DNA from 3 places in the Micromonospora sp. NPDC006766 genome. Region 3 is predicted to be linked to each of the others. Evidence: riboswitches for the same ligand, from Rfam matches in the RefSeq annotation. Region 3 holds a riboswitch; each other region holds the start of a gene.

Region 1 (6,774 bases), on a different contig from region 3:
CCTCCGGACCGCCGGTCGGCGTGCTGACGCCCGCGCTGCTCGCCGACGTGTACGCCGTGGACGCCGACGTCACCGTGCACGACGGACGTCCGGTCATCACCTACCGGGCGCCGGCAGCATGAACGTTCTGCTCGTCTCACGCGGGGCGACCCACCACGGCGGCCACGACGCGATCCACCGCCTCGCCGCGGCCGCCGCCGAGGCCACCGGCGTACCGGTGCGAGCGTGTTTCCTCGACGGCGCCGAGCCGTCCCTGCACGCAGCCCTCGATGCCGTACCGGCGCAGGGCGAAGTCCTGCTCGTGGCCACGCACGTACCGCCAGACCGGTACCTCGACACCTGGATCCGCCGCGCGGTCGCCCACTGGCGCACCACACGGGACCGGCAGACACGAATCCTTGTCGCCGCGCCGCTGGCGGCGCAGCCCGCGCTGGTCACAGCAGTCACCGATGCCATCACCGGCGACCACACCACGGTCGACGGCAACCCCGGACCGTTCCGCAGCCCGGCCTGGTCACAGATCACCCGACACCGCCGGCACGTGCTGGTCTGCCGCGGGCCGCGCTGCACCGCATACGGTGCCGAGCACGTCGCCGCCGCCCTCGGCAAACGCCTGACGGAGCATGGCCTCGGCGACGACGACGTCCTGGTCACCGCGACCGGCTGCCTGTTCCCGTGCAACCTCGGCCCGCTCGTCGTCGTGTATCCCGACGACATCTGGTACGAACACGTCGACGCCGACCTCGCCGTCCGTATCGCCGACGAGCACCTGCGCGACGGCATGCCGGTTGACGGCAGACGCCCACGCGACTCGTGAATGTGCCGCCATCGGCTCGATCCGGGACAGGGGGAGCGGCGAACAGAGCCACTACTGGCAAGCCAGCGGACCCGCTATCATCCGCACCGTCCAGCGTCCGGAGCCACCGCGCAGAACGGTCCCGGTGAGCGGCGCGATGTCGATCCGCCAGAACGAGGCAGGTGCGGCGCCTATCGCGTTCACGATCAGGGCACGGATCACCATCGGGTGGGTGACCGCGACGAGCGTCCGCACGGTGCCGGGCAAGGCGCCAAGCCAGCGGCCAGTCCGGTCGAGCAGGTCGTGCAGAGACTCGCCGCCGTGCGGTGCTGCGGCCGCGTTGGTCAACCAGGCCGCAACCGCGTCCGGTTCCGCAGCCGCGACATCGTCCAGCATACGACCGGCCCAGCGGCCGAGGTCGGCGTCGCGGAGCATCTCGTCGATGGCCGGCGCAAGCCCGAGCGCGGCGGCGGTCTGCACACAGCGCAGCGCCGGCCCGCACCGGACCTCGTCGGCGCGGGGCAGCACGTTGGCGAGCGCCACCGCGTCGGCCAGACCGTGCGGGTCAAGCGGCTCGTTCTGTGGAAAGGCGGCAGCCCTGGTGGCCGCGGTGGGTGCGTGGCTGACCAGTACCAGGCGACTGCTCATACCAGCTGACCTCCGTGCCTCGCCACCGTCGGTTTCCTCCGAGTGCTCTACAGATCCGGTTTCGTTCCGCACGTTGACACTCCTGCCTCGTCAGCCGTACCGTCCGGGGCACAGCGTGATGGCAGGAGGAAGCCGGTGAGATGCCGGCACGGTCGCGCCACTGTAACCGGTTGTGGGCCCAACCCACCTGGCCGGGAGTCAGACCCTCCCCGTCGCCGAAACCCGCTATGGGACGCGTGATCCCGAGGAGGTTCTTGTCATGTCTGACGTGTCACTGCCCACCCCCGCCGCCGTTTCCCTACCGGCCGCCATTCCGCTGCGCCAGATCCTGCCCTGGGCGATCTTCGGCGCGATCCTCGCGGCTGTGCTGCTGTACTTCGTCGGCGTGGAACAGGGTGTGTTCTCGCTGTTCTCCGGCGCAACGGTGCATGAGTTCGTGCACGACGGCCGCCACCTGCTCGGCTTCCCCTGCCACTGAGCCTGGCAGGAGTTTCTATGTTGTCCGCACGCTCGCTACTTGTTCGCGGCATGCTCGTCGGCCTTGCCGCCGGTGCCGTCACCTTCCTGTTCGCCACGTTCTTTGGTGAAGGCCCGGTCGGTCAGGCCATCGATTTCGAGTCCATGCATGCCGCCGCGCACGGCGAAGGCGACGAGCACGAACTGTTCAGCCGCACCGTGCAGAGCACCGTCGGCCTGGGCACCGCCACGCTGGTGTACGGCGTCGCGCTCGGCGGCCTGTTCGCCCTTGTCTTCGCTGTCGCGTACGGCCGGATCGGTCGTTTCAGCCCCCGCGCGACCGCCGCGCTCGTCGCGCTCGGCGGCTTCCTGACCGTCGCGTTCGTACCCTTTCTCAAGTACCCCGCCAACCCGCCGGCCACCGGCGACCCGGACAGCCTGGGCGAACGAACCGGCCTGCATTTCCTCATGATCGTGATCGCGGTCGCGGTCGGGCTCCTCGCCCTGTATTTCGGGCGCTGGCTGCATCCCCGCTACGGCACGTGGAACGCCACCATCGCGGCCGTCGGCGCGTTCGTCGTACTCATCGCCATCATCCAGATGGCCCTCCCGGCAATCAACGAGATCCCCGAAGGCTTCCCCGCCTCCGTACTCTGGGAGTTCCGGCTCGCCTCGCTCGGCACCCAGCTCGCCACCTGGACCGTCCTGGGACTGCTCTTCGGCGTGGTCGCCGGACCTCGCATGCGCCGGCGTGCGGCCACGACGGAGGAGGCGGCGGTCGGCGTCGGCCGTTGAGCCGTAACGCGCGACCCGACGCGATCGTGATGCTGCAGTGATTGTTGGTGGTGCCCGCCTCGCTCAAGCTGCCGAGGCGGGCACCGGCCGTGGTGGGGGGCGCTCCGGGCTTGTGGCGCGAGGGTAGGCCCGACCCCGACCATCCCGGAACTCGCCCCGCCGATGGAAGTGAACGGTATGCAGGTGTTTTCTGAGCGACGGGTGCTCATCCTCGGCGGCACCGCCGAGGCACGGGCCCTCGCCGCCCTGCTCGTCGACCAGCCGGCGACGAGGGTGATCTCCTCACTGGCCGGGCGGGTCGCCGATCCCCGCCTACCGGTGGGTGAGGTACGTGTCGGCGGGTTCGGCGGCGCCAGCGGCCTGGCGCGGTGGCTCACCACGCACCGCATCGACGCCGTCGTGGACGCGACCCACCCGTACGCGGCCCGGATGCGGGCCGCCGCGGTCGACGCCGCCGCCACCGCCGGCGTGGCCCATCTACGGCTGGAACGACCGGGCTGGACAGCCCAGCAGGGCGACCGGTGGCACCGCGTACCCGATGTGGACGCCGCGGCGCGGATGCTGCCGAGGCTCGGGCGACGGGTGCTGTTGACCACCGGCCGGCAGAGCATCTCGGCGTTCCTGCCGCTGACCGGACTGTGGATCCTCGCCCGGGTCGTCGACGCGCCGGCGGAGCCGATCCCCGCCCACGTCCGGCTGTTGCGCAGTCGCGGCCCCTACACCCTTGAGGGCGAACTGGAGTTGATGCGTACCCACCGCATCGACGTGCTGGTGACCAAGGACAGCGGGGGCCCGCTCACGGAAGCGAAACTCGCGGCCGCACGCCGCCTCGAGCTCCCGGTGCTGATGATCGAGCGTCCCGCACCCGTCGCCTCCTCGACGGCGGTGGCCACGGTCGAGGAGGCGATGGACTGGCTGTCCGCCCTGCCGACTCAGCCGGGATAGGTACGCGGAGTCCAGACCACGGTGGACCCGTCGCCCCTCGTGCTGACCTGGGTCGTCGACGAGCCGACGATGAGCAGGCAGCGCATGTCCACCGTCTCCGGATCGAGCTCGGCCAGCGTGGTGACGGTGATCGTCTCACCGACACGACCGACGTCGCGGGCGACCACCACGGGTGTCTTCGCGTCGCGGTGGCGCGCCAGCACGTCGCGGGCGGCGCCGACCTGCCAGCGGCGGCTGGCCGAGGCCGGGTTGTAGAGTGCCAGGACCAGGTCGGCTGCGGCGGCCGCCGCGAGCCGGGCCTCGATGACCGGCCACGGCTTGAGCCGGTCGGAGAGCGACATCACCGCGAAGTCGTGGCCGAGCGGTGCGCCGATCCGGCTCGCCGCGGCCTGCGCCGCAGTGAGGCCGGGCAGGACCCGCACGGGGACATCCGCGAACCGCTCGTGCGCGGTGGCCACCTCGTAGACGGCGCTGGCCATGGCGAAAACTCCGGGATCACCGGAGGAGACGACCACCACCCGGGCGCCGGCGAGCGCGAGTTCCAGGGCGTGCGCGGCCCGTTCGGTCTCCACCTGGTTGCCTGAGGTGTGCCGCTGCTGGCCCGGGCGCACCGGCACGCGGTCGACGTAGGGGCCGTAGCCGACCAGGTGCTCGGCCTCGCGCAGCGCCCGCGCCACCTCCGGGGTCAGCCACCGGGGTCCGGCCGGGCCGAGGCCGACGACCACGACTTCCCCCGCTTGCCCCGGGGTCGGGGCCGGCGACTCGTCCCGGGCGGCCGCGCTGGTCGGGCTGGGCAGCAGGGCCAGCGAGAAATACGGCACCTCATCGGCCGGCACCTCGGCCAAGGGAGCCTGCCGTCCCCGCTGCGAGGTGGCCCGCTCCACATACCACGTCTCGGGCAGCCGGCCGGCGTCCTCGACGGCGGCGCGGACGTTGTCGAAGGTGCGGCCCAGCTTGAGCACTGCGGCGGCGTCGGTGTCGGCGAGCCGCCGGGCGAGTTCCTCGGCGGGCAGCGTACCGGGCAGGATGGTCAGCACCTCGTCGCGTTCGACCAGGGGCCGGCCGAGCACGGCGGAGGCGGCGCTGACCGACGTGACACCGGGCACCACCTCGGCGGGGAACCGGTGGGCGAGACGCTCGTGCAGGTACATGTAGGAGCCGTAGAACATCGGGTCGCCGGCGCAGAGCACCACGACGTCGCGGCCGGCGGCGAGATGGACGGCCAGCCGCTCGGCGCTGTCGTCGTAGAACTGGCGGATGACGCCCTCGTAGCCGGCCGGGTCGTCGGTGCCCTCGGTGGTGACCGGGTAGACCAACGGCTCGTGAAGCTGATGCTCGCGCAACAGGCCAGCGGCGATGGTACGGGCGATGCTGCGGCCGTGCCGGGCCGAGTAGTAGGCGATCACCTCGGCCTCGGCGATCAGCCGGGCGGCCTTGACCGTCAGCAGTTCCGGGTCGCCGGGTCCCACGCCGACGCCATAGAGCGTGCCGGGCTGCGTCATCGTCACTCCACCTCGCTCGCGATGCCGTTCACGGCCGCCGCGGTGACGGCGCTGCCGCCACGGCGACCGTGCACGACCAGGTACGGGATCCCCGCCGGGTGTGCGGCGAGGGCCTGCTTGGACTCGGCCGCGCCGATGAACCCGACGGGCACCCCCACGATGGCGGCCGGTCGGCCGACGCCCTCGTCGATCATCTCGAGCAGCCGGAACAGTGAGGTGGGGGCGTTGCCGATCGCCACCACCGCTCCGTCGAGCCGGTCCCGCCACAGTTGCATCGCGGCGGCGCTGCGCGTGGTGCCGAGATCCCGCGCCAGGTCCGGCACCGCCGGGTCGCGCAGCGTGCAGAGCACCTCGTTGTCGGCGGGCAGCCGGCTGCGGGTGATGCCGGCTGCGACCATCGCCGCGTCGCACAGCACCGGCGCGCCCGCCTTCAGTGCCGCGTGGCCCGCGGCGACCACCTCGGGGTGCGCGTCCACGTCGTTGACCAGGTCGACCATGCCGCAGGCGTGGATCATCCGGACCACCACCCGGGACACGTCGGCGGGGAACCGGGACAGGTCGGCCTCGGCGCGGATGGTGGCGAACGAGCGGCGGTAGATCTCCGCGCCGTCGCGGACGTAGTCGTAGCTCATCGAGGTCTCCGTGCCTGTGCCACCCGCTCGGGCAGCGGGCCGTGATGATCATCCCCACGGGGACTCGCGACACGGTAACCGGTGCCGGTGGCCACGGCGACGGCGGCCGGGCCGGGCGGACGCCCGCAGCAGCGGTCGCAACCGGCCCAGTGCAGCGGAAGCGCACCGGCAGCGGGCGGGCCTGTGGCGGTGAGGGCGGCCGTGGCGTCGGCGCGCACGTCGGCCAGGGCGCTGCCGCAGCCTGGCCGGCCGGTGCAGGCGGTCACCCCCACCCAGGGCGATGCCGGATCGACGACGAGCCCGACCTCGGCCAGCCGGGGCGCCGTCACTGTGGGCGGCCCGGGCACGACGATCGTGCGCCAAGGGGTCACCACCACGGGCCCATCAGCCAGGGCCGCCACGGTGTTGGCCTGTTCGGTGGTGAGCCGACCGAACGGCGCCGCCGCGACCACGAAGCCGGCCGGGTGCGGGCCGACCTGGGGCGGCGCGCCGCGCGGCGGGTCGACCGGGTCGGCGTGCGGACCGTCCAGCGCGGCGACGATCGCCGTGGGCACGTCCGGCAGGTCTGTGATGCGCCACACGTCTCGCCGGCCGCCGCGCTGGCGCAGGAACGCCCGTACGGCGACGACCACCGCCTCGCCGACCTTGTCGGCGCCGGTCCGCAGCCCGACGTCCCGCCCGGCCAGCAGCAGCGCGCCGCTGCCGGCCGTCCAGCATAGATCGGCGCCGAGAGTGGCGACGTCGCCCCGGCCGTCGTCGAGCGCGATCAGGAAACGGCCGCTGAGCTCGGCGAGGTCACCGGCCGCGCAGAGTGCGGCGTCGACGGCCGCCACCACGGGACGGACGTCGACGCGTCCGGCCCCGTCCAGGCCGCTCAGGGGCGAGGCGACGATGTTGCGGACCCGCTCGTGGGTGGCGCTGGGCAACAACCCCGACTCCACCAGGACTTCGGCGATCCGGTCGACGGCGTGAGGGTCGGGGATGCCGCGCAACTGCACGT
Region 2 (3,580 bases), on a different contig from region 3:
GCCGAGCAGGTCACCCGGTCGAGGAGGCGAGCGGCCGGCACCGACCACGAGACATCACGGATGTCGAGCATCAGGCTTTCCCATCCTGACGGCGCAGCAGCACCACGAACGCGGGCACCCCGAGCAGGGCGGTCAGCACGCCCACCGGCAGCTCACGGGGTTCGAACAGGGTCCTGGCCGCGGTGTCCACCCAGATCAGAAAGATCGCTCCGGCAAGGACGACGACCGGCAGGAGCCGCCGGTGGTCGGGGCCGGTGAACCGCCGCGCGGCGTGCGGCAGCATCAGCCCGACGAAGCCGATCGCACCGCTGATCGCGACCAGCACGGCGGTCAGCAGCGCCGTGGTGACCAGCAGCAGCCACCGGACACGCCCGACGTCAACACCGAGGGCGGCGGCGGCCTCTTCGCCGAACGCGAACGCGTTGAGCGCCCGGGCAAACCAGAGGATCACGGCGAACACCGCCGCGAGCACCGGCGTCGCCCACCCGAGTGCGGTCCAGTCGGCGCGGGCGAGCGAGCCGGACAGCCAGAAGGTGATGCTGTGGGTCGCGTGCGGGTCGGCCACCCAGATGATCACGAACGAGGTCAGCGCGGAGCACAGCTGCGCGATGGCGACGCCGGCCAACACCACCCGGGTCGGTCGCAGGACCGCCCGCCGGCCGGCGGCAGCGACCACGACGGCGAACGCGGCGAGTGCCCCCGCGAACGCGCCCCCGGTGAGCGCCGCCGCACCCGCGCCGAGGCCCAGGACCAGAACGGCGACGGCGCCCAGCGACGCCCCGGAGGAGACGCCCAACAGGTACGGGTCGGCGAGCGGGTTGCGGGTGACGGTCTGCATGACCGCCCCGGAGGCGGCGAGCCCGGCCCCGACCACGGCGGCGCCCAGCACCCTCGGCAGCCGCAACTCCCACACGATGTGGTCGCGCAGCAACGGCACGTCGGCGCTCGTCAGGCCGAGGTGGTCGGTGATGACCAGCCACACGGTGCCCAGCGACAGGTCCGCCGGCCCTACCGTCACGGCCGCGCCCACCGACAGCAACAGGCCACCGGCGAGCACGACCACCACGGTCACCATGCCCACCGCCCGGACCGGCCGCGCCGGAGCCTGCGCCGGCCGGGTGGTAGCGGTGGTCAGTTGTTCACCCCGCCGACACCCCGGGCCAGGGCCTCCACGGCGAGCACGTTCCGCACGCCTGCGGAGGTAGAGGAGAAGTCCAGGACGACGTACCGCTTGTCCTTGACGGCGGGCAGGTCTTTGAGCGTCGCATGCTTTTCGAGGAACGCCTGCTTGGCGGCGGCGGTGTCCCAGCTCGCGTCAACGAGCACGATGACGTCCGGGTTGCGCTCGACGACGGTCTCCCAGCTGGTGTCGGCCCAGCTGCCGTTCAGGTCGGCGAAGATGTTGGTGACCCCGGCCGCGGACATGATCATGGCCGGGCTGCCGCAGCAGGCGCCGGCACTGGGCGCGTCGGTGCCGCCGTCCCACCACAGCACCCGCATGCCCTTCGCGCCCGCTGACACCTTCGCGATGCGCTGCTGCTGGTCGGCGATCAGCGTCTCGGCCCGCTCCCCGACGCCGAAGATCGCGGCGATCTCACGGATCTCGGCGAACACGTCATCCATCGTCAGCTTCGCCGGTCGCGTGTCTTTCGGGCAGCCGGCGGCGGAGATGTACGTGCCGACGCCCAGCTTCTGCCAGTCGGCGCGGTCGCCGACCCCCTCGTCGCTGAACGCGCTTGCGAAGGAGGCGTAGACGAAGTCCGGCGCGATGTCGAGCAGCTTCTCCTTCGACGGGTACTCCTTGGCCAGTACCGGCACCTTCGCGTGCGCGGCGGCGTACTCGGGCAGCACCTGGTCGTCGAGGTAGGCGGTGCCGGCCATCCGGTCCTGCAAACCGAGCGCCAGCATGATCTCGGTGGCGGGCTGGTTCATCGTCACCGCCCGCGCCGGGGGCTTCGTGATCGTGACCGGTGTGCCGCAGTTGGTGACCGAGACCGGCCCAGCCGCGGCGGACGCCGTGGTGGCCGGCTTGTTGTCGCCGGTCGCGGCGCAGCCGCCAAGCAGCGCGAGCAGGACGGACAGCGGCGCGGCAACGCGCCAGGACACAGGGGACCGCATAGCGGGACCACCTTCCAGCACCTCGTGGACGGGTCGTACAGGTGCCGTGGCCGGTCTCCTGGCTGACGGGTGGTGCGCCGGAGGCCGGCCTTCCCAGGCATTTGCGCCCAGTGACCTTTCGGTGGCCTCCAGCATCCCGATCACAGTGGCGAGGGCCGCACCGGTCTTACACCGGCTTCCCGAACACCACGGCCAGGCCACCCTAACCAAACCCGACGGCGGCGTCACCATGGCCTAGGTCATGGTCGGAGATCGCGTTGGTTCACCGTGCCCGTTCGCGTGGGGTGTCGTCGGGTCAGCCACGCGCGACGCGCTCAGCCGGCTCGGCGAAGGCGCCCGTCCGGGCCGGGGTCCGGACGACAGAGCTGACCGACTCGGGCGCGGGTCATGCCGACGACGTGGGCGATCTGGGCGTGGCGTCATCCCCTGCGACACCATCTCGTCAAACGCCTCACGGCGCAGCCGGGACAACTCGTTGACCGCCGCCTGATGCTCGTCGATAAGGTATGCGCACCCTCTCACCGCCAAACGTCGAGCCTCCCGACGTAGCGACGCCTGACAGAGCATCCGCAGCGCTTAACGCGAAATCAAGGAAGCAACATGCCGGCCCATCCGCCATTGGCACGACGCCGCAGGTCGGAGCGGGTGCCGCTGACGGGACCGGCGACCAATCTGTGGTGCGGTTACTGCCATCAAAGATCATCCGTTACCGGATGTTACCGCCGTTACCTGGGAAGATCTCCATCTCCCCAGGTCAACCGGTCGGGACGGCCGGATTTGAACCGACGACCCCTTGACCCCAGTAGTCCGGTGGCCCAGCGGCATGCTCACGCACGTTTGCCCAGGTCACTGAAAGCTTGACATCCTCCCGGCCCTGAAGGGACCGGGATTCCCACGGTCGCCCGTGAGGCTTCCTGTTTCATCGCCGACTGCCTGTCCGGGAGGACTTCTTCCCTTGAGGTCTTACACCAGCTCCGCAGGCGTTTCACCTCTCCGCCAGCCCGGCGGCGAGGACGTTCCTAGCAGCGTTGATGTCCCGATCATGCGCGGCCCCGCACCCCGGGCACGTCCAGACGCGGTCGTTGAGGGTGAGCGCAGTGTTGACCTGTCCGCATGCCGAGCAGGTCTTGGACGACGGATACCACCGGTCGACGGGGATCACCTCACGCCCGTACCAGCCGGCCTTGTACTCCAACATCCTGCGGAACTGGGACCAGCTCGCGTCGGAGATGACCCGCGCCAGGCGACGGTTACGCAGCATGTTCCGCACGCTGAGGTCCTCGATCACGACCGTTTGGTTCTCACGGACGAGTCGAGTGGTCAGCAGGTGCAGGTGGTCGAGCCGCCGATCAGCGATACTGGCATGAATCCGGGCCACCCTGAACCGGGCCTTCGCCCGGTTCGCGGAGTCCTTCTGCTTGCGGGCCAGGTCCCGCTGCGCTCTGGCCAGCTTCCGCCGGTC
Region 3 (18,847 bases):
CCGCGGGCGATGCACGGCTCGATGCCGCTGCGTACCCGGTAGAAGCCCTCGGCGGTCCGCTCGCCGGTGACGAACGGACGGTCCCGCTCGTCCACGTCGGTGGTGAGCAGGGTGGCGGCCTGCGCGTCGGTGCGGGCGATGACCACCGAGGGCACGCCGGCGACGTCGGCGGCGAGCCGCGCCGCCTCGAGGGTACGGATGTGCTGGCCGGTGGGGACGAGTACCTTCCCGCCGAGGTGGCCGCACTTCTTCTCGGCGGCGAGCTGGTCCTCCCAGTGCACCCCGGCGGCGCCGGCCGCGATCATCGCGGTCATCAGCTCGTAGGCGTTGAGTGGGCCGCCGAACCCGGCCTCGGCGTCGGCGACGATCGGCGCCAGCCAGCCGATTCCCTCGGTGTCACCCTCGGCGGTGCTGATCTGGGCGGCGCGCAGCAGGGCGTTGTTGATCCGGCGCACCACCGCGGGCACCGAGTTGGCGGGGTAGAGGCTCTGGTCGGGGTAGGTGTGTCCGGCGAGGTTGGCGTCGGCGGCCACCTGCCAGCCGGAGAGGTAGATCGCCTTCAGGCCGGCGCGGACCATCTGCACGGCCTGGTTGCCGGTGAGCGCGCCCAGGGCGTGGATGTAGTCCTCGCTGTGCAGCAGCTGCCACAGCCGGTCGGCGCCGTGCCGGGCCAGCGTGTGTTCCTCCTGGATCGCCCCGCGTAGGCGCACCACGTCCTCGGCCCGGTAGCTGCGCCGCACTCCCTGCCAGCGTGGACTGGTCTCCCACTCGGTACGCAACTGCTCAGCGGCGTTCTGCATGGTCTGGTCCCCTCGAATGTCGGTGACGCCGGCATTTCGGACGTGCCCGTGGCGGCGTCGACTCGATGCCGGTCCGGCGTGCTGCCAACGGTCACACGGCGTCGGCGGCAGGTCGAGGGACGGAAAAGGCCAAGTTCTGAGAATTTCCCGCCCCTTTTTGCGAAGTTGCGAACCGCTATATTTTCTTTCTGCAAATAGTGCCGGACCAGCGAAGACCAGCAGGGAGGTGAGGGCGATCGCCAAGATCTTCGCGGGTGCCCGACTGCGCCGGATGCGCGAAGACCGCGCTCTCAGCCAGTCGCACCTGGCCCGCCTGCTGAACATCTCGCCCAGCTATCTCAACCAGATCGAACACGACTCCCGGCCGCTGACCGTCCCGGTGCTCATGCGCATCACCGAGGTGTTCGGCGTCGACTCGGCCGTCTTCGCCCCGCGGGACACCCCGAGGCTGGTCGCCGGGTTGCGCGAGGCGCTCCCCGGGCGGGCGGGCATCGCCGATCTCACCGAACTCGCCACCCGGCTGCCCGACGTCGCCGAGGCTGTCATCGACCTGCACCGCCGGTACCGGCAAACAGACGAGCAACTCGCCGAACTGCTCGGCGATCGCGAGACGATCGGCCGCAGCCCGCACGACCAGGTGACCGAGTTCTTCTACCGACGGCAGAACTACGTACCGGATCTGGACGAGGCGGCGGAGCGGCTGGCCGTGGCCATCGGATTCCGCCGAGGCGAGGTCCGCGCCGCGCTACAGGACCGGCTCGCCCATCGGCACGGCATTCTCGTCCGCCGCGACGACGCCGCCCTGCTCGGCGACGAACTGCACCGCTATCGCCCGCAGACCCGCACCCTGCACCTGTCGGCGTCGCTGCGAGCCGGGCAGGAGGCCATGCGGATGGCGGCGCAAATCGCGCTACTGGAGTTCGCCGACCTGATCGACGAGATCGTGGAGGAGGAACGGTACGACGAAACCCAGACCCAGATCCTCACCCGGGTCGGGTTGGCGAACTACTTCGCCGCCGCGCTGCTCCTGCCGTACGAGCAGTTCCTGACCGCGGCGGAGCAGCGCCGGTACGACATCGACCTGCTCACCCAGCACTTCGCGATGGGCTGGGAGACGGTGTGTCACCGGCTCAGTACGCTGCAACGCCCCCGCGCGCGTGGGGTGCCGTTCTCGTTCGTCCGGGTCGACCGGGCCGGCAACATGTCCAAACGCCAGTCCGCCACCGGCTTCCCGTTCTCCCACACCGGCGGCACCTGCCCGCTGTGGAACGTCTACGAGGCGTTCAGCTCACCCGGCCGGGTCGTCGTGCAGGTCGCCGCCATGCCCGACGGGCAACGCTACCTGTGGACCGCCCGCACCATCACCCGCCACCACGGCGGCTACAACCAGCCCGGCAAGGTTTACGCGATCGGCCTGGGCTGCGAGACCCGCCACGCCAACCGGTTGGTCTACTCCGCCGGGATGGACCTGCACGCGGCCGACGCCGCCACCCCGATCGGCCCCGGCTGCAAGACCTGCGAGCGGATGACCTGCCCGCAGCGGGCCGCCGCGCCGATCAGCCGCCAACTCGACCTGGACGAGAACCGGAGCACCTTCATCCCGTACCCGTTGAAGGGCTGAGCCGAGCCCGGCGCCGGGCGGGACGCGCCGCGATCGTGGGCGGCTCCGACGGGGTGGCGGTACGGCCGGAGACCTCGATCTCCGGCCGTCCACCCCCGACCGTCGGTCAGAAGTCGTCGTCGAAGGTGACCCTCCCGGTCACCCCGACCTGGTACGCCGACACCCGCCGCTCGAAGAAGTTCGACAGTTCCTGCACGTCCTGCAGCTCCATGAACGCGAACGGGTTCGCCGAACCGTAGCGGGGTGCGATGCCGAGGTGGACGAGCCGGCGATCGGCCACGTGCTGCAGGTATTCGCGCATGTCGGCCAGCGACAGCCCGGATACGCCCTGCTCGAGGAGGTCCTCGGCGAACTGGACCTCGCATTCGACCGCCTCGGCGAGCATCTCGGTGACCTGCCGTTCCAGTTCGGCGTCGAACAGGTCCGGCTCCTCCCGCCGGACGGTGTCCACCACATCGAACGCGAACGCCATGTGCATCGATTCGTCGCGGAACACCCAGTTGGTGCCGGAGGCGAGCCCGTTGAGCAGACCCCGCGAACGCAGGAAGTAGACGTAGGCGAAGGCGCCGTAGAAGAACAACCCCTCGATGCATGTGGCGAAGCAGATGAGGTTGAGCAGGAACGCCCGACGGTCGTCCCGGGTCCTCAGCTCGCGCAGTTCAAAGATTGAGTCGATCCAGCGGAAGCAGAACTCTGCCTTGCGCCGGATGGAGGGAATGTTCTCGATGGCGGCGAACGCGGCGAACCGTTCCTCCTCGTCGGGTACGTAGGTGTCGAGCAGGTTCAGGTAGAACTGGACGTGCACCGCCTCCTCGAACAGCTGCCGGGACAGGTAGAGCCGGCCCTCCGGGGAGTTGACGTGCTGGTAGAGGTTGAGCACCAGGTTGTTGGCGACAATGGTGTCGCCGGTGGCGAAGAAGGCGACCAGCCGGGACACCAGGTGCCGTTCGGCCGGGGTGAGCCGGGCCAGGTCGGCCAGGTCGGCGTGCAGGTCCACCTCCTCGACGGTCCAGGTGTTCTTGATGGCGTCTTTGAAGCGGTCGAAGAAGTGCGGGTAGCGCATCGGTCGCAGGGTCAGGTCCATGCCGGGGTCGAGCAGCAGGTGCCGTTCGCCGGTGCTGGCGGCGCGGGAATTGGGGATCGTGGTCACTGGCAGGCCTCGCAGCTTTCGGGGTTTTCCAGGGAGCAGGCCAATGCCTCGTCGTCGCTCACCGCGACGATCGGCGTGCTTGCCGGGGAGACGGCGACGGTGGCCTGCTGGATGCGGGTCGCGGGACGCGAGCGCAGGTAGTAGGTGGTCTTCAGCCCGGACTTCCAGGCATACAGGTACATCGACGACAGCTTGCCGATGGTCGGCGCGCTCAGGAACAGGTTCAGCGACTGCGACTGGTCGATGTACGGCGCGCGGGCGGCGGCCAGGTCAATCAATGCCCGCTGCGGTAGTTCCCACGCGGTGCGGAACAACTCGCGCACGTCGGCGGGCAGTCCGGTAATGCCCTGCACCGATCCGTCGGCGCGTTTGATCTGCTCCCGGATCGCCGGCGTCCACAGCCCGCGCGTCTTCAGCTCACGTACCAGGTAGGTGTTGATCTGGAGGAACTCGCCGGACATGGTTTCGCGCTTGAACAGGTTCGACACCTGCGGCTCGATGCACTCGTAGCAGCCGGCGATCGAGGCGATGGTGGCGGTCGGGGCGATGGCGACCAGCAGCGAGTTGCGCAGCCCGTGGGCGGCGATCCGCGTCCGCAGCGCGGTCCACCGCTGCACCTGGGTCGGTTCGGCACCCCACAGGTCCGGGTGTAGCTGGCCCTGCGCGGCCCGGGTGTCGGCGTACGCGGGATGCGGGCCGAACCGCTCGGCGAGGCCGGCGGAGGTCTCCAACGCGGTCAGGAAGACCTCCTCCTGCACCCGAGTCGACAGCTCGCGAGCCTCCACCGAGTCGAACGGCAGTCGCAGGGTGAAGAACGCGTCCTGCAGGCCCATCAGGCCGAGCCCGACCGGCCGCCAGCGGGGGTTCGACGCCGCCGCCTGCTCGGCCGGGTAGTAGTTGATGTCGATCACCCGGTCGAGGAACACCACCGCGGTACGCACGGTCGCCCGCAGCTTCTCCCAGTCGACCCCGTCGGGGGTGACGTGGGCGCCGAGGTTGACCGAGCCGAGGTTGCAGACCGCGGTCTCGGCGTCGTTGTTGACCTCGAGGATCTCGGTGCACAGGTTCGACAGGTGGATGGTGTTGCCCGGCGTCCCGGTCTGGTTGGACAGCCGGTTCGACGGATCCTTGAAGGTCATCCACCCATTGCCGGTCTGCGCCAGGGTGCGCATCATCCGCCCGTACAGGTCCCGGGCCTTGACCGTCTTGACGGCCTTCTTCTCCGCGGCCCGGTACGCCTCGTCGAACTCCTCGCCGTACAGGTCGGGGAGCTGCGGCGCGTCGGACGGGTCGATCAGCGACCAGTCGCCGTCCGCCTCGACCCGGCGCATGAACTCGTCCGGGATCCAGTTGGCCAGGTTCAGGTTGTGCGTCCGCCGGGAATCCTCGCCGGTATTGTCCCGCAGCTCCAGGAACTCCTCGATGTCCGGATGCCACGGCTCCAGGTAGACACACGCCGCGCCCTTGCGCCGGCCGCCCTGGTTGACCGCCGCCACCCCGGCGTCCAGCGTCTTCAGGAACGGGACGATGCCGTTGGACCGGCCGTTCGTGCCCCGGATCAGCGCGCCCCGGCCGCGGACCCGCGACCAGGCGATGCCGATGCCGCCGGAGAACTTCGACAGCCTCGCCACCTGGTGGTACCGCTCGTAGATCGAGTCCAGCTCGTCGCGGGGCGAGTCGACCAGGAAGCACGACGACATCTGGGTGTGCCGGGTGCCCGAGTTGAACAGCGTCGGCGAACTCGGCAGGTACGCCAGCGACGACATCAACCGGTAGAAGCCGATCACTTCGCCCGGCGTCTCGGACAACCCGCAGGCCACCCGCAGCAGCCAGTACTGCGGCGTCTCCACCACCAACCGCGAATCGGGATGCCGCAGCAGGTAACGGTCCGCGACGGTACGCAGCCCGAAGTACTCGAACCGCAGATCACCGACCGGGTCCACCGCGTCGTCGAGCTTGCGGGCGTTACGGGCCACGAACGCGGCGGTCTCGTCGCCGATCAGCCCGAGACCGTGGGCGTACCGGATGGACTGGCTGAAGCTCGCCACGCCCTGCCCGCGAACCTCCTTGTCCACGTACGCGGCCAGTAACCGCGCCGCCAGCCTGGAGTACTGCGGCTCCTCACCGATCAACTCCGCCGCTGTCTGAATCGACAGCTTGTCCAGTTCGGCGGTGGTCGCCCCGTCGTAGAGGCCACTGATCGTTTTCGTGGCGACCTGCAGCGGGTCCACCTCGTCCAGGTCGGCCACCCACCGCTCGACCGCCCTGACAATCTTGTTGACGTCCACCGGCTCGGTGTCGCCGTTGCGTTTGCGGACCCGCATCGCATGCCAGCGCTGCTCCGGCACCGTCTGATCGGCCGCAGCCTGCTCCTGCTTCGCCGTCACGTCCCCTCCTCACGCCTGTCGACGAGGTCGACGGACGCGCAGGAGAACGCCACTGTTCGCCTGGATGGCGTGCCTGCCGTGGCCGGCGGGCTGATGGCGTCAGCCGTCCCGCGCGGCCTCCGACCGCCGCACGCGGCGCGTGCGGCGCGCTGGCAGGTCTTCGGACTCGCGGGCGCGACCGGTTACGGTCGCCTACTGGCCGTCGCTTCCCAGACCTCACGGTCCAGTGCTTGGTGACGGCTGTCGTTCCCACTCACCGCTGCGGGGCAGTCCCGGACTCGCACCGGGTTCCCTCTTGCCTCGACCACCCACCCGGGCGGTCGAACCAGCTGCGTGAGACACCATATATGGCGCCACCGGCGATGGGGTAATACAAGATGTCGTGTCAGCGTGTCGACTTCGTCTCATCGTCGCGGGGCAGCCGGCCCCCGTCGTTGACCATCCGCTAGTCAGGGTGAAAGGAACCCGGTGATCGAAAAGAGGCGATCAGCGGGGTCGACGACGGCGGCCAGCACCGCGCCGGGCACGAGGGCCGGGTCGTCGGCCCGGATCGTGTCCGCCTCGAACGTGGCGAACCCGGGCCCACTGATCCGCAGGTGGAGTTCCAGCCCCGGGTCCTCTCCGTCCAGATGGTTCGCCACCGCGGGAATCTCCGCCGTCGCGGCGACACCGGCGGCGGACAGCCGACGCGCGTCACGGCGCGAGCGGGTGACCAGCCGCCAGCCGAAGACGCCGAAACCGACACCGACGATCGTCACCAGTACGTCACCGGCGAGTAGGCCCCAGAAGTCCGTGGGCGACTGCACTGGGTCTCGCGTCAGCGCGGCGGCGAGCAGGACCGGCCCGGGCAGGCAGATTGCCAGGAACGCCAGTCGGCAGAGCAGCGCGCCGATCGGACCGATGCGCGCTTCCGCCTCCCGGGGGGTTTTCAACACCTCGCACCCTACTAGTGCCAACGCCGTTCAGTTAGGCGGTTCGGTGACCTGTCAAGGCGTGTCGAGGGATGCAAAGCAGCGGAGCTCCGGTAGAGAGGGTTGTCACTCCAAGACACCCCGAAACCAGGAGCTCCGCTGTCCGGACAGATTGCCATAACGCGTACGACGATGGTGGCGGCGGGCCGGTTCGCGCCGGGCCATCTGGGCGAGTTGACCCAGCTGGTGCCGTTCGAGATGGTTGATGACGCACTCCGACGTACCGGTGCGGTGCAGTCGCGGGTTCGGTTGCTGCCCTCACGGGTGGTGGTCTACCTGCTGCTGGCCGGCTGCTTGTTCGCCGAGTTGGGCTACGGGCAGGTCTGGCATCGGCTGACCGCTGGTCTGCATGGCCTGGCCGTGGCTGCGCCGACGGCCAGCGCGCTGCGTCAGGCCCGGCAACGGCTCGGGGTGGCGCCTCTGCGGGCGTTGTTCGACCTGCTGCGTGGCCCGGCCGCGACGACTGCGGCCGGGGCGGTGTCCTGGCGCGGGCTGCTGGTCTGCGCTGTGGACGGCACGCTGATGAGCGTGGCCGACAGCGCCGCGAACCTCACCACCTTCGTCAAGCAGCGCTGCAACCACGGCGCGGGCGGTTACCCCACCGTCCGGGTCCTGGCCCTGGTGGCCTGCGGGACCCGCAGCGTCATCGACGCGGTCTTCGGCCCGGCCAGCACTGGCGAGACCGGGTACGCGGCACGGTTGGCGGGGAGTCTCCGGCCGGGGATGTTGCTGCTGGCCGACCGAAACTTCGCCGCCGCGGATCTGCTGGCCCGACTGGCTGCCGGCGGCGCGGACCTGCTGGTGCGATGCAAGTCCGGCCGGCGGCTACCGGTGCGGGCCCGCTACCGCGACGGCTCCTACCTGTCCCAACTCGGCAGCCTGCCTGTCCGCGTCGTCGAGGCCGAGATCAGCATCGTCACCAGCGCCGGCGCTCGGACCGGCACCTACCGTCTGGTCACCACCCTGCTCGACCACCGCCGCTACCCGGCCGGCGAGCTGATCACCCTCTACCACCAGCGGTGGGAGATCGAGACCGTCTACCTGGAACTGAAATCCACCATCCTCGGCGGGCGGGTGCTACGCGCCCGTACCCCGACCGGGATCGACCAGGAGATCTACGCCCTGCTGGTCACCTATCAGGTGCTCCGCACCGCCATGGTCGACGCCACCGACAGCGTCCCCGGACTCGACCCCGACCGGGCCAGCTTCACCATCGCCCTACACACCGCCCGCGACCAGGTCATCCAGGCCGCCAGCATCATCGCCGACACGATCATCGACCTCGTCGGCGCGATCGGACGAAGGATCCTGACCGCACTCATGCCCGACCGACGCGTACGCACCAAGCCCCGCATCGTCAAACGTGCCATCTCCAAGTACAACGCCCGCGGCCCGGACATCGACCGCACCACCTACAAAGCCACCATCGAGATCAACATCCTCGACACCGGCCCTTGACGACCGACCGAACCGCCTAACTGAACGGCGTTGCTACTAGTGCAGCGCACCAGCGCCGTCCGCGTAGCTTGGCGAGCAGGGTAAGGCGGCTGGAGTGCCAGGGGTAAGCCTGAGGGGCCTTGGGGGATAGCCCCCGGTTGAAGTCGGGGGATTTCCGGATCGTCTCAGCGACCCCGTCGCCCCAATAATCATCCACATGCCAGAGAGGCCCAGGTTCACCGTCGTCATCCCGTGCTTCAACGAGGCCGGCTATCTCACCGACGCTCTCCTCTCCCTGCAGAAGCAGGACTTCGACGGAGTGTGCGAGGTCATCGTCGTTGACAACAACTGCACGGACGAGACCGCGGACATCGCTCGCGACCTCGGCGCGCGAGTGGTGGCCGAGCCGACGCCCGGGGTGTGCGACGCCCGCCAGCGAGGCACAGAGGCGGCGCGCGGTGAGATCATCGTCTCCACCGACGCCGATACGGTCCACAGCCGTGATTGGCTCAGCCGCATCGACGCGCGGTTCCGCAGCGATGGCCGCGTCGTCGCGGTCGTCGGCCCTTGCCGGTACGACGACGGCCCAAGGTGGGGCCCGATCTACAGCCGGATGTTGTTCGGGGCCGTCAACGGCGTCTACCGACTGACCGGCCGCGCCGTTTACGCGAGCGCGACAAACATCGCTTTCCGCCGCGAGGCCTGGACGGGCTACGACACCAGCCTGACCCAGGGCGGCGACGAACTCGACCAACTGCGCCGGCTACGGCAGAAGGGCCGGGTCGTCTACGACCATGACAACCCGACCCGCACGTCAGGTCGGAGGCTCAGCCGCGGGATCGCGTACAACGTGTTCGTGACCCTGCCTGTGCACTACCTGCTGACCTATGCCGTGAACCGGATCGCGAAGCGGCGTGTGCTGGGATCGGCGCCGGCGTTCCGCGACCACGCGGGGTCGTTCGAGGTAGCCGTGGCGGCCGGCCGTCAGGAGGCGCGGTGACCGTCCTGATCGGGCTGTTGCTGCTGGCCATCGGTGCGGCGTACTGGCTGCTGATGTCGCCGTTCGCCCCGTCTTCGCGCGACTACCCCTACCGCGGCGCGTCCACCGAACGACGGGTGGCGTTGACGTTTGACGACGGCCCGAACGAGCCGTACACCTCACAGATCCTCGATATCCTGGCAGCACGAGGCATCCGGGCGACCTTCTTCTATGTCGGACAGTGCGTCGAGCGTCACCCCGGGGTCGCCCTACGCGCGATCGACGCCGGTCATGTCCTGGGCAACCATTCACTGAGCCATCGGTTCGGCACATACCTGCGGCCGCGAGCGTACGAGCGGGAGGTGGAGCAGACCCAGCACATCCTGGCGCGGGTCACCGGCCGCACCCCAGCGCTGGCCCGCACACCGTGGCTGTGGCGCCAGCCGGCCCTGCTGCGGATGTTGCGCCGAAGCGGCCTGCACCCGGTTGCCGGCGAGTTCGGCCATGCGCTGGAGGTGTTCCAGCCGTCCGGCGTACGGATGGCCCGTCGCGCCATCGCCAAGACGCGCCCTGGCTCGATTCTCATCTTTCACGACGGGTTCGACGGCCGGGGTGGCAACCGCGCCGAGACGGTCGTAGCGGTGCGGGAGACGATCGATGGGCTGCTGGCCCGAGGCTACCGGTTCGTGACGGTGGACGAGCTGCTCGGCGTGTCGGCGTACCAGGCGTAGACCTTCCGAGAGGCTCCTTCTGCGCATCGCCGTCACGGCGGGCGGGTCGAGATGGTCGATCGTCAAAAAGTTCCGGGGTCACGGCAACGTTTGCTGGGGTCGAGAGCGTAAGTAGTGGCCGTGAGATTGAGACCGAGGGTGCGGGTGGCTGATGCACGATCGCGAGGATAAGGAGGTGACAGCCTTTGTGCGGGCACGTTACGGATCACTGCTCCGGACGGCCTTCCTGCTGTGCGGAGACCGAGGGAAAGCAGAGGACCTGGTCCAGACGACGTTGGCCAAGACGGTTGTGGCGTGGCCTCGACTGCAACGCTCAGAAGGCGTCGATCACTACGTCCGGCGCATTCTAGTCAACACCTTCGTGTCCTGGAGGCGGCGCCGATCCTGGTGGGAACAGCCCTTGGGTCGGCTGGTGGACAGTCAGGCGCGCGACGAGTACGTGGGGGTGGAACAGCGGGACTTGCTCCGCCGGGCGTTGGACGGGCTGCCAGCACGGCAGCGTGCCGCCGTCGTACTGCGCTTCTACGAGGACCTGTCCGAGCAGGACACGGCGCACGTGATGGGCTGTTCGGTTGGCACGGTCAAGAGTCTTTCATCAAGGGGTCTGCAGACTCTGCGTAAGCAGTGGGTTGAGGCCGACGCTGTTGCCGATCAAGAGGTGCGCTATGCATAACACGACCGAGTTGCGTGACGGCCTGGCGGATCTGGCCGAGTCGGTGATACCGGCCGAGGGCTATGAAGGCAAGGTCATGCGGCGGGCAGACCGGCGTCGCGGGCGGCAGCGTATCGCCGCCGGAGCCGCGGCCGCAATGTGCTTGGCGGTGCTGGTGACGATGTTTCGGGTTGTCGGCTTCGGGTCCACACCGCAACTCGCTGCCTTGCCCCCGGATGGCCCGTTTCTGGGCTGGTCCCCGGTGGGAGACGTGGACGCTGGCCTGGTACGTGAGGCCACCAGCGTCTGGGACCGTACCAACTCGGCAGGCCCGCACACTGATGTTCGGGCCCTTGTCGCGACGCGCCATCCACGCCTGCGCTCGACGGTGGTCGTTCTACAGGGATACGACAAACAGGGCGACCCGCGGTTGGCGTTCTTCACCGGCGATTCCGGTGCGGCGGACGCCTTGCGGATGCGGGTTGATCGGCCGGCGCCCGACCCGGTGAAGACTCAGGTGATAAGTCTGGTCAGTCCTCGGTTGTCCGGAGCCGCCGGCGTGGTTAGTAATGACATCTTTGGCACCATTGCCATTGCCATCGCCATGCCGGGCGTGACAGCGGTGCGGCTGTCGAGCACCGCGATCGATCATGACATGATACAAGAACCGGACGGACCTACCAGCCGCCTTGTTGTAAAAGAATTGCCGATCGCTGCGACCGCGCAGACGACGACGATCGCGGGGTTCATCAAGCCGAAGCGACCGTTCGCCAGCGCCACGAAGGTGTTCGAGGTACCTGGTGAGGACGGTGTGGACGGCGACGCGCGGGCCGTACCCGCTGAGGTAGTCGGCAGGACCGGCCAACAGGTAATCGTGGCGTTCCCGAAGGATCAGGGAGTCCGGCAGGGGCAACTAGCCGTCGTCGCCGAAGGCTTGGTCGGACGCGTAACGGCAGTCGATGACGTCCGCGGCGAAGCCACTATCGACCTCATTACCAGCACCGGATTCGCCGGCCAGGTGTACACGAACATCAGTAATGTTCCGGGTTCCGTACGCGGCACCGGCGGAAAGCTAGTCATGGAAAGCATTCCCGCAGACGGTGACGTTTACCAGACCAACCGTGTCTTGATGCCGGATCCGTCCCAACACAGCAATGAGGTTGGCGCTGTCACGATCGGGCGAGCGTCCGCGGACAAGGCAGCAGGCGCGACCACGGTGGAGCTTACGCCAACGGCCGACCTTGCCAACCTGACTAGATTGTCGATCATGACGCCATCCGCCCCCTGACGGCGGCCCGCCGACGGCAAGGATGCGCGGAGGCGACTCGCCTCCGCGCATCCTCAACAGGTCTGCAGGTCAGTAGTGGACCGAGCCGCTGCCGGAAGCCCTTGCGACGTCAGCGGGGGCGTTATTCGTAGAGTAATAGATGAAGTGCATAGTTTTGTTCGTCGGAACGTTCGACCAGCACCAGGTACGCATTACGCCGTCAGTGGGAACGGTGATAGTCCCGCCCGCTGAAAGGTCAACCTTAAACTCATGATGCTTCCCCTGGGGGTAATCCCACGTGGCTTTGATGTCCTTGCAGAAACTCGTCCGCGCGGATTGGAAGTCTCGTCCGGGCCAGTTATGCACTCCACTAAATGTGTAGGAGTACGGAATTGTGTCCACCGCGAAAGGAGTCACTCCCGTCGTGACCGTGGGGCCGTCCTGAGTGTAGTGGTCGATCGGGCCCTGAAGCTTGGGCATCTCCCCGGTAACCGTCATGGTCACGTTCGGCGGCAGCGACGCCCACACGGCAGCATTGTTCGCCTCGATCTCGGCGGCACTAACCGTCGGTTTCACCTGCTCGCCGCCGGCCGCTTCGGTCTTAGGTGCCGCTTGAGCCGGAGCAGCCAATAGCAGCAATCCTGTAGTCACGGCACCGACGATTCCAAGAGACCGCTTCACCAACGAATGTGACACTCTGTCATCCTCCCGTGCGATTTGGGTGATGGCTCGATCTTGCAAGAATCGAGCCATCACCACAAGAGCGATGACGGTCTATCCTGGTGCGGCTTCTCACCAGCATTGGGTCAACGCGCCCGGCTGACACGTGGTATATCGCCAGGAGGCACAACAACGCCACAGCCCGTCAGGCAGTGACGTCTCTGCGCGAGCGGGCGCTTCCTGCTCTGTGGCACGTCAGACGGGCGTGAGGCGGCCGGCCTCGGCGTGGGCGCGGAGGGTGTCGAGGTGTTGCCGGCTGGGCGCTGCCGTGAGGGTGGCGATGCGGTGTCGGACGAAGGATGCCAACAGCCGCCCCGCGCGTGGATCGCCACGCATGGCATGCCAGTCGTACGCGTTCAGCGCCGCTCGCCTTCATCTCGCCTTCCCCTGAGTGTGCGGCGTACACCTTACGAAAGCAGCGTAGGTGTGCGCCGTACACCCGCCAAGGTGGTCAGGGTTCAATCGCCGCTGACAGGCGAGGACGAGTTGACATCCCTCGTCACGGGTCCTCGGTGCCGGTGCAGGAGTTGGCAGCCACCTGGCGCGGGCAGCGACCGGTCCCTGGAGGCCGTCTTGTGGCCGCTGTCCGGGCGGACGGGGCTATCGTGCTGGCGTGCACATCCGTTTTGACGTCCCAGCCGATCCCGCCTACCCAGGCCGCGTGGCCGCTGCGCTCAGCAGCGTTCGGCTACGCAAGTACGGTTATATCGGCGCGGTGCTGGCTGCGGTCGGGGTGATCGGTTTCGCCGTCTCGCGGGGGTCCGCGCGGGGCGACCAGATCTCGTCGCTGTGGCTGGCGATGGTCGTGGGTGGCCTGCTGTCGATGCTGTATCCGCCGTGGGTGCGGTGGCGCGCCCGGCGCCGCTCCAGTCGCTACGCTGTCGAGGGCGCCTACGACATCACCGACGACAACATCATGATGCGCAGCGGCTCGGAGTCCGGCGGTATCGCCTGGGACGGGGTCGCCCAGGTCAGGGACACCCCTGAATTCTGGATCGTGTACGTCGGCCGGATGCCGGCGACCGTGATCCCACGCCGCTTGATGGCCGCCGAGGACGCCGAGACGTTGCGAGCCTATATGGCCAGACGGGGGCTGCTCCAGCGCCGGTGAACCCATCTGCCGAGGTATAGTCACCGCCGGCCATGCCCCCCGGTTGGCTACCATTCGGCTGTGGTGGACTTCGATGCGTTGGCCTGCGTGTCCTCCGTGTGGCAGCGGCAGAGCGTCTGGTCGGGGGCGGCCCGGAACGCGAAGCGTCGGATCACCCTGGCCCGTGGGGCCGTGGCTGCGCTCACCGTCACCGCGGCTGTCGCCGGCACCGCAGCCGCGCGGCTGGCCGGGGCCGCGCCGCTTGCCGGCCGGGCACTGGCGCTCGTCGCAGCCGTCGCGTTGCTGCTGGTCCCGCTGGCGACCCGGCGGGCGTCCCGCGAGGCCGTGCGGATCTGGACCCGGCTGCGCTCCGTCTCCGAGGCGTTGAAGGCGGAGGTCTATCAGTACCTCGCAGGGACCGGCCCCTTCACCGGCACCGACCGGGACGCTGTTCTGCTCCGTCGGTTCAACCGTCTCATGGACGACGCCGGCGACCTGCTCGCGGTCACGCTCGACGTCGCGCCGGCTGACCGGCCGCTGCCGCTGGTCACGGACCCGGCCACCTATCTTGCGGAACGGGTACGCCGTGAGGTCGACGACTACTATCTGCCGGCGGCGCATCGGGCGGGCCGCGCTGCGGCGCGGATCGGGTACGCCGTGACCACGCTGACCGTGGTCGCCGCCCTGCTGTTGGCGGTGGTCGGGGTGTTCGGCGACGGTCTGGGCCTGACCGCCTGGGTGGGTGTGGCGGCGTCGGTGACCACGGCGCTGATCGGCTACGCCACCGCCCAGCGGTACGAGCAGCAGCAGATCGAGTACGCCCGAACCGCCGACCAGTTGACCCGGCTGCGGCTCACCCGGGAACGCGGACTCGGCTGGACCGACGACGACGCCTTCGTGGCCGAGGCCGAGCGGATCATCTCGCTGTCCAATGAGGGATGGATGGCGAAGATGATTGAGGAAGATGGCGTAGTGCGGCAGTGACATCACCCGTTGTTGCATATAGGATCGCCAATAATGACGACTATCAGTGAATGGGTATTCGTCCGTCCTCGACGCAATGGGGGAGCCGACGTGGATAGCACCGTAAGCCAGCCCGATCTGATCCCGGCGCCGCTGAGCGACATTCGGGATACGCCGCTCGGCCGGATCTCGCTCGACCGGGCCCGCACCGTGGCCCGTGTCGACGACCGCAGGGCGGAGCAGCCGGCGCGGGTCGATGTCGCATCCTTCGGCTCAGCAATCTGATCCCACCGCGCCGCACTTCGCGCCGGCGACGCCGGTCACCCCGCTGAGCCAGTTCGTTCTCAAGCTGACCAGCCGCTGTGACCTCGCGTGCGACCACTGCTACGTCTACGAGCATCCGGACCAGTCGTGGCAACGCCAGCCGCGGGTGATGGCGCCAACCACGGTGGAAGCCGCCGCACTGCGCATCGCCGAGCACGCTGCCGCGCACCGGCTGGCCCTGGTCCGGGTGATCCTGCACGGCGGCGAGCCCCTGCTCGCCGGTGCCGACCGGCTCGACGCGACCGCCGGCACCCTGCGCCGGGTCATTGGGCCGGTCACCCGGTTGGACCTGCGGATGCAGTCCAACGGCGTGCTGCTCACCCAGGCGATCTGCGACGTGTTGGTCGCCCACGACGTCAAGGTGGGGATCTCTCTCGACGGCGGTCGGGCAGCCAACGACCGGCACCGCCGCTACGCCAACGGTGCGAGCAGTCACGACCGGGTGCTGCGGGCCCTGTCGTTGCTGCGTCGCCCGGCCAACCGCGCCAGCTACGCAGGCATTCTCTGCACGGTTGACCTCGCCAACGACCCGATCCAGGTCTACGAGGCGTTGCTCGCCGAGGAGCCGCCGCGAATCGACTTCCTGCTGCCGCACGCCAACTGGGACCGGCCGCCACACCGCCCGGACGGAGCCGCCACGCCGTACGCGGACTGGCTGCTGGCCATCTATCGGCGCTGGTCCGCGGACGGGCGTCCGGTGCCGATCCGGCTGCTGGAGTCCCTGCTCGCCACCGCCGCAGGCGGCGCCACCGGTACGGAAGCGGTCGGGCTGGGCCCGGCCGACCTGGTCGTCATCGAGACCGACGGCACCTTCGAGCAGGTGGACTCCCTCAAGTCCGCCTTTCACGGGGCCGCGGCCACCGGCCTCGACATCTTTCGGCACCGGGTCGACGACGCAGCGGTCCATCCGGGCATCGCGGTACGCCAGTCCGGCCTGGCCGGTCTCTGCGCCACCTGCCAGGCCTGTCCGGTGGTCCGGCGATGCGGCGGCGGCCTCTTCCCCCACCGATACCAGTCGGGTAGCGGCTTCGACAACCCGTCGGTCTACTGCACTGACCTGGCGGAACTCGTCCGATCCACGGCGGCACCACACCGGCAGGTGCCGGCCCGGCGGGCCGACGTGCTGAGTCCGGCCGTCCTCGACGACCTCGGCGCCGGGCAGGGCAGCGCGGAGTCGCTCCGGCAGCTGGCTTCCGTCCACGCCGGCGTCGTCCGCGCTCTCGTCGTCGCGCTCAGTCCGGCGGCGGCCGGCGACCCGCTGGCGGCGGACGGGTGGGATCTCCTCGTCGAGCTCGACCTCGCCGCGCCCGGCGCGGTCCGCGCCGTGCTCGGTCACCCGTTCGTCCGTCACTGGGCGCAGCGGTGCCGAGCCGGAGCGGCCGACGAGCTGCCTCACCTCGCCTCGATCGCGGCCGCCGCCGCGGTCCACGCCGGAGCCGATGCCGAACTCGCCGTCCCTGTCCGCGACGGCGCGATCCACCTGCCCACCCTCGGTGCGATCGCCGTCAGCGCGGCCGGCGATCAGGCTCGGTTGTCCATTTCGGATGGAGCCTTCGAGGTGCAGGTGGCTGGCCGACGCGTCCGGGTCCGGCCTGACCTGCCGGAGAAGCCCGACGGGTGGCAGCCGGTGTGGCAGGCCTGCCCCGCCGGTCGGCCCGTCCTGCTGGAGGACACCGACCCCTACCGCGACTGCTACGACCTGCCGGTGGAGTCCCGGCTCGGCGCGGCCGTCGCCGCCCGATGGCGTGCCCAGGTGGAGGAGGCGGTCAGCTGGATCGACACCGAGGCCGCCGGCTATGCCGGCGGAATCCACACGCTGCTGCGCGCCGTGGTTCCGCTTCGCCCCGACCCGACCGGTCGGTCCCGCAGCGCCGCCGCCCGCTGCGCGTTCGGTGCGGTCGCCATCGCGCCGGTGGCCGACGCCGAGGCGCTCGCGGTCCTGCTCGTCCACGAGGTGCAGCACCTCAAGCTGGACGCGGTGCTCGACGTCTGTGATCTGTTCGACCGCGCGGATCCCCGTACGGTGCGGGTGCCATGGCGGGCGGACCCCCGGCCTGTGGAGGGCGCGCTGCATGGCGTGTATGCGCACCTGGCGGTCGCCGACCTGTGGCGCCGACGCTCCGCCCCGGCTGCGGCCGGGCACTTCCGTCGCTACCGTGACTGGACCGCAGGGGCAGCCGAGGAGCTGCTCGGGCTCGGCGTCCTGACCGAGGACGGGCAGCGGTTCGTCCAGCGGATCCGGGCAACGATGGACGGCTGGCCGTGATCGTTGCGGACCGGGTCACCCTCGCGGCGCAGCTACGGGCGCTTGGGCTGCCCGCCGGTGCGACCGTGCTGGCGCACTGCGCACTGTCCCGGATCCGACCGGATCCCGCCGGGCCGGCCACCCTGCTGGCGGCGCTGCGGGACACCCTGGGCGAGGCCGGCACCGTCGTCGTACCGACCTCGACCCCGGGCAACTCCATCACGTCGCGTGCCTTCCGGGCGGTGACGGCAGGGATGTCCTCGGCGCAGGTGGCCGCCGCGGAGGCGGCGATCCCAGCCTTCGATCCCGCACACAGCCCCGTCGAGGGGGTGGGTGCGTTCGCCGAACACGTGCGGCGCTGCGCGGGTGCCCGACGGAGCCGCCATCCGCACTCCTCCTTCGCGGCACTTGGCCGGGACGCGGCGGCGCTGACCGCCGTCCATGACCTGGACTGCCACCTCGGCGAACGGTCCCCGCTGGGCGCACTGTACGCCGGCGACGCACTGGTGCTGCTGCTCGGCGTCGGCTGGTCCGTCTGCACCGCGTTCCACCTCGCCGAGTACCGGCTGCACCGCCCCGCCGCACAGCGGGCGTACCGGTGCTACATCCGGGACGACGAAGGCCGGCGGGTACGGCGGGACTTTCGAGCCCCGCACCTCGAGGATGGCGACTTCGCCCTGGTCGGCCAGGCGGTCGAGGCGTCCGGGACGGCGCGCGCCGGCCGCGTGGGGGCGGCCGACTGCCGGCTGGTGCGGTTGCGGGTGGCCGTCGACATCGCCCGCGCGTGGATGGATGAGCATCGGCGGACGTGAAGGGGGGCGGCGGCAGGTTGGCAAAGGTCGATACTCTGGTCGATCTGGGTCGGCTGCGCCGGGCGGGAGCGGTAGGTGGCGGAGGAACAGTTCTGGGAGGACGAGAGCGCTCCCGTGTTCTTCCTCAGCTATGCCCGCACCCGCAACCGGATCGCCGCGCCACCCCGGGACACCAACCAGAAGGTCTTCCAGCTCTTCGTCGACCTCTCCGACCACGTCGTCGAACTGCTCGGCCTGGGTCCCGGACGGACCGCCGGGTTCATGGACCGGATGCTCGACGGGGGACAGCTGTGGACCGAGGACCTCGCGTACGCCGCAGGCCACTGCCAGGTGTTCATCCCGTTGATCTCGCCGCAGTTCCTGCGCAGCGAGTGGTGCGCCCGGGAGTGGGACACGTTCACCCGGCGGCGGACAGCGACCCGTCCCGGTGCCGAACCGTCGGCGGGGGAGACCCCGCTGATTCCGGTCAACTGGTCGGTGGTGGACCGTCGCGACGTGCCCGAGGTGGTGTCGCGGCGGCAGATGTTCATCCCCACCCGACTACCCTCGGACATCGCTCCGCAGTACCACGACGAGGGCATCTACGGTCTGCTGAGCCTCGGCCGCAACGGCAAGGACGCCTACGACGCGGTGGTCTGGCGGCTGGCGCAACGCGTCGCCCGGGCGTACCGGACACACTGGGTCGAGGCGCAGGTCCC

Evidence for each region. A riboswitch is a leader RNA that binds a small molecule or an ion and turns the genes downstream of it on or off. The one in region 3 is predicted to bind cobalamin.
Region 1: another riboswitch for cobalamin. It lies ahead of ABZ671_RS25150 (CbtB domain-containing protein); the one in region 3 lies ahead of ABZ671_RS23830 (ribonucleoside-diphosphate reductase subunit alpha).
Region 2: another riboswitch for cobalamin. It lies ahead of ABZ671_RS25175 (ABC transporter substrate-binding protein); the one in region 3 lies ahead of ABZ671_RS23830 (ribonucleoside-diphosphate reductase subunit alpha).

What each region holds. Positions count from the first base shown of each region.
Region 1 is NZ_JBEYIX010000041.1:43,077-49,850, reverse strand. It holds gene ABZ671_RS25165 (ABC transporter ATP-binding protein) at 1-122, shown strand, start outside; gene ABZ671_RS25160 ((2Fe-2S) ferredoxin domain-containing protein) at 119-817, shown strand; gene ABZ671_RS25155 (histidine phosphatase family protein) at 869-1,444, opposite strand; cobalamin riboswitch at 1,534-1,671, shown strand; gene ABZ671_RS25150 (CbtB domain-containing protein) at 1,704-1,922, shown strand; gene ABZ671_RS25145 (CbtA family protein) at 1,940-2,695, shown strand; gene ABZ671_RS25140 (cobalt-precorrin-6A reductase) at 2,879-3,640, shown strand; gene ABZ671_RS25135 (precorrin-2 C(20)-methyltransferase) at 3,628-5,142, opposite strand; gene ABZ671_RS25130 (precorrin-8X methylmutase) at 5,145-5,774, opposite strand; gene ABZ671_RS25125 (precorrin-3B synthase) at 5,771-6,774, opposite strand, start outside.
Region 2 is NZ_JBEYIX010000041.1:50,420-53,999, forward strand. It holds gene ABZ671_RS25165 (ABC transporter ATP-binding protein) at 1-71, opposite strand, end outside; gene ABZ671_RS25170 (iron chelate uptake ABC transporter family permease subunit) at 71-1,075, opposite strand; gene ABZ671_RS25175 (ABC transporter substrate-binding protein) at 1,132-2,118, opposite strand; cobalamin riboswitch at 2,149-2,324, opposite strand; partial or broken gene ABZ671_RS25180 (RNA-guided endonuclease TnpB family protein) at 3,104-3,580, opposite strand, start outside.
Region 3 is NZ_JBEYIX010000036.1:25,220-44,066, reverse strand. It holds gene aceA (isocitrate lyase) at 1-800, opposite strand, end outside; gene ABZ671_RS23840 (short-chain fatty acyl-CoA regulator family protein) at 1,027-2,421, shown strand; gene ABZ671_RS23835 (ribonucleotide-diphosphate reductase subunit beta) at 2,528-3,505, opposite strand; gene ABZ671_RS23830 (ribonucleoside-diphosphate reductase subunit alpha) at 3,568-5,958, opposite strand; cobalamin riboswitch at 6,092-6,303, opposite strand; gene ABZ671_RS23825 (hypothetical protein) at 6,408-6,893, opposite strand; gene ABZ671_RS23820 (IS4 family transposase) at 7,062-8,387, shown strand; gene ABZ671_RS23815 (glycosyltransferase family A protein) at 8,584-9,366, shown strand; gene ABZ671_RS23810 (polysaccharide deacetylase family protein) at 9,363-10,076, shown strand; gene ABZ671_RS23805 (SigE family RNA polymerase sigma factor) at 10,228-10,749, shown strand; gene ABZ671_RS23800 (rod shape-determining protein MreC) at 10,742-12,016, shown strand; gene ABZ671_RS23795 (hypothetical protein) at 12,086-12,646, opposite strand; partial or broken gene ABZ671_RS23790 (NAD(P)-dependent alcohol dehydrogenase) at 12,914-13,030, opposite strand; gene ABZ671_RS23785 (YcxB family protein) at 13,329-13,826, shown strand; gene ABZ671_RS23780 (DUF4231 domain-containing protein) at 13,887-14,789, shown strand; gene ABZ671_RS23775 (FXSXX-COOH protein) at 14,880-15,053, shown strand; gene ABZ671_RS23770 (FxsB family cyclophane-forming radical SAM/SPASM peptide maturase) at 15,025-17,358, shown strand; gene ABZ671_RS23765 (AAC(3) family N-acetyltransferase) at 17,355-18,149, shown strand; gene ABZ671_RS23760 (TIR-like protein FxsC) at 18,225-18,847, shown strand, end outside.